Regions from separate parts of the Erwinia sp. AC075 genome, predicted to be linked through region 1. Evidence: predicted binding sites of a transcription regulator. Region 1 holds the regulator's gene; the other holds the start of a gene.
What was found. Region 1 encodes LexA, which represses DNA repair genes until DNA is damaged. Its sites were predicted from a motif close to TNCTGTATGTACATACAGNA; they were not measured.
Positions count from the first base shown of each region.

Region 1 (3,506 bases):
GCCACATTTTTAGCTAAAAGTGACAACGAAAAGTGAAAAAAGGCAGGGAGATCAGCAGATAACGAAGCGGCAGGTGGGTGTAACGAATTATTTCAGCCCGCAAACCAGCTGTTGTTGCGCCAGTGCCTGCGCCAGATGAGCCACAACGTCAACCCACGCAGCAGCAGGAACACGGTAACGGCCAGCCACAGACCATGGTTGCCTAACGACGGCACGGTGAACAGCGTCGCGCCGTAGCCCAGTGCCGCAATCAGCATGCCGTTGCGCATTTCACTGGCGCGCGTGGCACCAATAAACATGCCATCCAGCAGATAACACCAGACACCGCAGACCGGCAGGACAATCTGCCAGAACAGATAGGTGTCAGCCTGCTGCTGCAGTTCGGGGATTGAGGTCAGTAAGGCAACAATATGCGTGCCGGCAAGGCCATAGAGAATTGAAAAGGCCAGTGCCACCAGTCCTGCCTGGCGACAGGCCGCGTGCCAAATCAGCAGCAACCTTTTTGCGTCCTTTGCCCCATAAGCTTCGCCGGAGCAGGCTTCTACCGCATAGGCAAAGCCGTCCAGCGCGTAAGCGGTAAAGGTCAGGAACATCAACAATACGGCGTTGACGGCGACGACCTCACTGCCCAGCCGCGCACCCAATATCGTCAAGGAAACAAAGCACAGTTGCAGCAGTAAAGATCGCAACATAATGTCCCGATTCAGCCGCAGCAGCCGGCCGAAATTGCCCTGCCAGGCGGTTTTCAGCATCGGCAGCGAAATGCCCCGCAGCTTCAGCACCCGCCAGACCATAACCAGCCCAATCGCCAGCGTGACGTATTCTGCAATCGCCGTGGCCGCCGCCGCACCCTGCACGCCCCAGCCCAGCCCCATCACGAACCACAGATCCAGCACGATGTTGACCAGGTTTCCGACAACCAGCAGGATCACCGGCGCACGGGCATACTGTACGCCCAGCAGCCAGCCCAGTAATACCAGGTTGGCCAGCGTCGCAGGTGCACTTAACCAGCGGATATTCATAAACAGGGCGGCCTGATGCAGCACGGCAGGATCGCCACCCACGACAGAGAGCGCCAGGTGGTTAAGCGGGGATTTCAGCAGAATAAACAGCAGGCCAGCCGCCAGGGCAATCAGTAGCGGCTGCATCAGTGCGCGGGCCAGCGCCGGTTTATCACCCGCACCAAAGGCCTGCGCGGTTAATCCGGTGGTGCTCATCCGCAGGAACAGCAGCAGCATAAACAGGAAGCTGGTCGCGGTAGTGCCCACGGCAACGCCGCCGAGGCAGGAAGGACTGTCAAGGTGACCAATGACCGCGGTATCCACCAGGCCCAGTAAGGGCACGGAGATATTCGACAGGATCATTGGCAGCGCCAGCCGCCAGAGTTGGTTATCTGAGGGAGAAAATAATCGCATGGTCATCCACTGTGCGACTGGCTTAAAAGCATCACGGAAGCTGAATATGCCAGTCAATAAGGCATACAGCTTACCAAAAGAGAAACGCGCCGCAAAAGCAGCGCGTTAAGGTCAGGCGTTTACAGCCAGTTGCCGTTGCGGATTACGCCGACGGCCAGACCTTCAATCGACAGGGTCTGCAAGCGCAGATCGACCACGATCGGTTGGAATTCGCCGTTTTCAGGCAGCAGATGCACGATATTGCCCTGCTTCTTGAGGCGCTTTACCGTCACCTCGTCGTCAATGCGCGCAACCACGACCTGGCCGTTACGCACATCCTGAGTCTTATGCACAGCCAACAGATCGCCGTCCATAATCCCGATATCTTTCATCGACATGCCGCTAACACGCAGCAGGAAGTCGGCGCCCGGCTTGAACAGTTCAGGATCCACCTTGTAGTGGCCTTCAATGTGCTCTTCCGCCAGCAAAGGTTCACCTGCGGCGACACGGCCAATCAGCGGCAACCCTTCCTCTTCTTCCATCATCAGACGGATACCGCGAGACGCGCCGGAAACAATCTCGATCACGCCTTTACGTGCCAGCGCTTTGAGATGCTCTTCAGCCGCATTCGGGGAACGGAAACCGAGCTGTGCAGCGATTTCTGCCCGCGTCGGTGGCATGCCGGTCTGGTTAATGTGGTCGCGTATCAGGTCATAAACCTGCTGCTGCCTTGCAGTTAGTGCTTTCATCCCGCCCCCTGGTTGTTTATACAGTCAGCTGTGAGTATATACAGGTATTTGTGCGTTGAAAACCTAAAGATGTGGAAAAAACAGCAGTTTGTCAGATTATGGAAAGCGCGCCGCAATCAGGGAATTAGCAGCATTACCCAGACGAAAACAGCGAGTAGTATCGTCAGCAACACGGCAGCGGAGCCCATATCTTTGGCGCGACCCGATAAAGGATGCATCTCGCTGCCAATGCGGTCGACCACCGCTTCCAGCGCGCTGTTAAGGATTTCAACAATGATCACCAACATCACGGACCCTATCAGCAACACCCGCGTGACGGCGTCCACATCCAGCCAGCACGCCACAATCACCGCGACAATGCCGGCCACCGCTTCCTGGCGAAAAGCCGCTTCGTTTTGCCAGGCGGCGCGTATTCCTTTCCAGGAATAACCGGCGGCATTAATGATACGAGTCAATCCGGTGACGTTATTTGCCATAATCAGGGAACCCTTTGAGATGTTTAACGTCAATGTCTGGGTGGCGCACATTTTGCAACACCACAGATCTCACTGGCGCTTTCTGGTATGCTTGCGGCGCTTTGCTAACAAGAGGCTTCATGGTATCTATGTCAGGTTGGCGTAACTTATATTATAACTTATTGAATTTACCAGTAAAATTCCTGGTAAAAAGTAAAGCGATTCCCGCCGAGCCGGTTTCCGAGCTGGCGCTGGATACATCGCGCCCTATTATGTATGTGCTGCCTTATGATTCAAAGGCCGATCTGCTGGCGTTGCGTGAGCAATGCCGTAAACAGGATCTGCCCGATCCTTTAGATCCGCTGGAAATCGACGGTACGGTTTTGCCACGTCATGTGTTTATCCATGACGGCCCACGCGTATTCCCCTATTTCGTGCCTAACGTTGAATCGGTAAAACTGTTCCACGAATACCTCGATTTGCACCGCAGCAACCCGCTGCTGGACGTGCAGATGGTGCCGGTATCCGTGATGTTTGGCCGTGCACCAGGCCGTGAAGTGCAGGGCGACGATCAGCCTCATCTGCGCGTGTTGAATGGCATTCAAAAATTCTTTGCCGTGCTGTGGTTAGGCCGCGACAGCTTTGTCCGCTTCTCACCGATGGTTTCCCTGCGCCGTATGGCAACGGAACACGGCACCGACAAAATCATTGCGCAGAAGCTGGCGCGCGTGGCACGCATGCACTTTGCCCGTCAACGCCTGGCGGCCATTGGCCCGCGTTTGCCGGTGCGTCAGGACCTGTTCAATAAACTGCTGCAGTCCAAAGCCATCGCTAAAGCGGTGGAAGACGAAGCGCGCAGCAAGAAAATCTCCCATGAAAAAGCCCAGCAGAACGCCGTTGAGCTGATG
Region 1 is NZ_CEEDEU010000001.1:3,417,566-3,421,071, forward strand. It holds gene dinF (MATE family efflux transporter DinF) at 93-1,415, opposite strand; gene lexA (transcriptional repressor LexA) at 1,535-2,143, opposite strand; gene AC0IXH_RS16125 (diacylglycerol kinase) at 2,260-2,619, opposite strand; gene plsB (glycerol-3-phosphate 1-O-acyltransferase PlsB) at 2,748-3,506, shown strand, end outside.

Region 2 (3,506 bases), 2.5 Mb from region 1:
ATCAGCGCATTTTTGCCATACTTGGTCAGCAGATTACGGGAGGATTTGCTGGCAATCAGCAAACCGGCCAGTCCGCCAAGCGCGCCGGGTGCCAGCATTTTACTCAGGCCTTCACCGCCGCCTTTGCCGTCTTTACTGCCTCCCAGTACCGTTTGAATCTGTTGCAGCCAGTTACTCATTGCCTTTCCTTCTTCAGCGGAAAACAACCAGCATAGAGCGACTTGCGTCAAGAAGCGTCAAAGCAGGAAAAGCCTGGAAAACCTTCACGGCCAGTTGATGCTAAGCCGTCAGCTATACTTAGCCCACCAGTCGAACCTTCTGGTTCATAATGCTTCGCCAAAAGCGGCGGCTGAACCGACTGGATTTGTTTTTTTAAAGCACTGGCGTAAGGGAAAAATCATCATGAGATTCAATAATAATCCGCTGTTTATCAATACGGTTCTGCTTGGCGGCAGCACGGAAGAGAAGTTGAAGGCCGCCAGCCAGGCCGGGTTTGATCAGGTTGAGCTCTGGCGTCAAGACGTGGAGGCAGCCAGCGGCGATGCCAGTGATGTGGCCAGATTACTGGATAACCAGCGCCTGGCCCTGACGGATTACCAGGTGCTGCTGGATTTTGACGGCGCGCCAGACGATCAGCGAGAGAGTAAACGCCAGGAAGCCCTGCAGATGCTGGATACCGCCGTTGAACTGGGCGCAACAACCTTACTGACGCCTGCATCTACCCATCAGGGCTGCATTGCAGAACGGGAAGAGGACGATATTCGCTGGCTGGCCCGCCAGGCTGGCAAACGTGGCCTGCGTGTGGCCTTTGAGGCCATGGCCTGGAGCACGCATATCAACAATACGGCGGCGGCATGGCAGCTGGTGCAAAAGGTCAATGAACCCAATCTGGGATTGGTGGTGGATGCGTTTCACATTTTCGTGCTGAACCGCACGGTGGACGATCTGGCGGGGATTCCGATGGATAAGATCTTCCTGGTCCAGCTGTCCGACCTGGTTACCCTTCCCAGCCACGATCATCTGGTGGATGTGGCACGCCATCAGCGTTTATTGCCAGCCGAAGGGAATTTCCCGCTTTCATCTCTGGCTGACTATCTTCATCAGCAAGGCTATTCAGGCCCGATAGGACTGGAAGTGTTCAGCGATCGTTATCATCAACTGCCGCCGGCAGAGGTGGCCAGCAAAGCGCTGCAGTCGTTGAAAAAGGTGTTATCCGGCGACGATCGTTAACGGTAGCCGGTGGAGGAAGTCACTAACAGGGAAGAATTAAGGCGAAGTTTCTGGCGCGCCAGGGAAAAATACCCTGCGCGCCACATACTGTGATGAAGTAAAAAGAATCAGGCAGCTTTAACGGTTCGTGCAGCCGATTTTGCTTTGGCCGCTTTGCCCGTTGAGGCTTCCGGGTCTTCCGCACCGGACTCTTCAGCCGGTTGATCTGCTGCAGCTTCAGCGCTGTCTTGTTCAACAGTCGGTTCAGCATCATTGCCCGCGGCGGCGGACTCGCTCGTCTCAGGCATCTTGCTGGTGCGCAGAATATGCTGCACGGCGTCTTTATTCTCCGCCAGGAACATGCCCAACGCTTCACGCTGTGGTTCTTCCATATCCAGAGGTGCCACGCTCAACCAGTCAGAAAAGGCTTCTGCCATATCGAGCATTTTATCGTACGCGTCGGCTTCTTTCTTACTGGCGAATGTCATCTTTTCCTCACCTTTTCTGACGACAACATATTTGATTTCAACAGCCATAGTCCACACCTCAGTTAACTGTATTTTTATACAGTATAACAGACGGGTCTTTTTCGCTCAACCCTGGAAAGCGGATGTACGCGCAATCGTTTTCGTTTATACTGCGCGCGTTTTTTCCCTCCAATCAGGTAGAGATTATGACCACTCTTGGTACCGCGCTGCGCCCTGCCGCAACCCGCGTAATGCTGTTAGGTTCAGGTGAACTGGGCAAAGAAGTGGCGCTGGAATGCCAGCGTCTTGGCGTTGAAGTGATTGCTGTCGATCGTTATGCCGATGCACCCGCTATGCACGTGGCGCACCGCAGCCACGTCATCAACATGCTGGATGGTGAAGCGTTGAAAGCGCTGGTTGCGCTGGAGCGCCCGGATTACATCGTGCCGGAAATTGAAGCCATCGCCACCGATATGCTGATTGAGCTGGAAAAACAGGGTCAACACGTGGTGCCAACCGCCCGCGCTGCCCGCCTGACCATGAACCGCGAAGGGATCCGTCGCCTGGCGGCAGAAGAGTTGGCGTTGCCCACCTCCACCTACCGCTTTGCCGACAGCCAGCAGGCGTTTAATCAGGCGGCTGACGAAATCGGCTTCCCGTGCATTGTGAAGCCGGTGATGAGCTCGTCAGGCAAAGGCCAGAGTTTTATCCGCGAAGCGTCACAGTTGGATGCCGCCTGGGAATACGCGCAGCAAGGCGGTCGTGCCGGTGCCGGCCGGGTAATCGTTGAAGGTGTGGTGAAATTTGATTTCGAAATCACTCTGCTGACCATCAGCGCGGTTGATGGCATTCACTTCTGTGCGCCGATTGGCCACCGTCAGGAAGATGGCGACTACCGTGAATCCTGGCAGCCGCAGCAGATGAGCGCCCTCGCGCTGCAACGTGCTGAGCAGATTGCCGAAGAAGTGGTTAAGGCGCTGGGCGGCCACGGCCTGTTTGGTGTTGAGCTGTTTGTCTGTGGTGATGAGGTGGTATTCAGCGAAGTTTCCCCTCGCCCACATGACACCGGAATGGTGACGCTGATCTCTCAGGACCTGTCCGAATTTGCCCTGCACGTGCGTGCCTTCCTCGGTCTGCCGATTGGCGGCATTCGTCAGTACGGCGCCGCCGCATCTGCGGTGATCCTGCCAGAACTGGACAGCGATAACGTGCAGTTTGCCAATTTGGGCGGCGTGCTGGGCGCCGGTCTGCAGGTGCGTCTGTTCGGCAAACCGGAAGTTCGGGGTAAGCGCCGTCTGGGCGTGGCGCTGGCCACGGGCGAGAACATCGATGATGCGGTACAGCGCGCAATTACCTGTGCAGCCGGTGTGAAAGTCAGCGGATAAACACGCTTTCGTAGCAACAAAAAAGGGATGGCCTGTGCCATCCCTTTTGTTTTTTGCCTGATCCGACGTCTTATCGGGCGCCCGCTACCGCTTCTCTGGCCAGCTGGGTGATACGATCGTAATCCCCTGCTTCCAGCGCATCAGCCGGAACCAGCCAGGAACCACCAATACAGAGCACGCTTTTCAGCGCCAGATAGTCACGGTAGTTGGCCGGCGAAATGCCGCCCGTCGGGCAGAAACGCACCTGAGGGAACGGGCCGCCAATCGCCTGCAGCGCCTTCACGCCACCGTTGGCTTCAGCCGGGAAGAATTTGAATTCACGCAGGCCATAATCCAGACCGGTCATCAGTTCCGACACCGTGCTGATGCCAGGAATTAATGGCACCGGGCCATCAACCGCTGCGCGTAACAGCGATTCGGTCACGCCAGGACTGATAACAAACTG
Region 2 is NZ_CEEDEU010000001.1:947,630-951,135, reverse strand. It holds gene AC0IXH_RS04445 (tellurite resistance TerB family protein) at 1-179, opposite strand, end outside; gene AC0IXH_RS04440 (sugar phosphate isomerase/epimerase family protein) at 403-1,230, shown strand; gene AC0IXH_RS04435 (YebG family protein) at 1,338-1,745, opposite strand; gene purT (formate-dependent phosphoribosylglycinamide formyltransferase) at 1,883-3,061, shown strand; gene AC0IXH_RS04425 (bifunctional 4-hydroxy-2-oxoglutarate aldolase/2-dehydro-3-deoxy-phosphogluconate aldolase) at 3,132-3,506, opposite strand, start outside.
Region 2: the regulator LexA is predicted to act here: its motif matches at 1,762-1,781, upstream of AC0IXH_RS04435 (YebG family protein).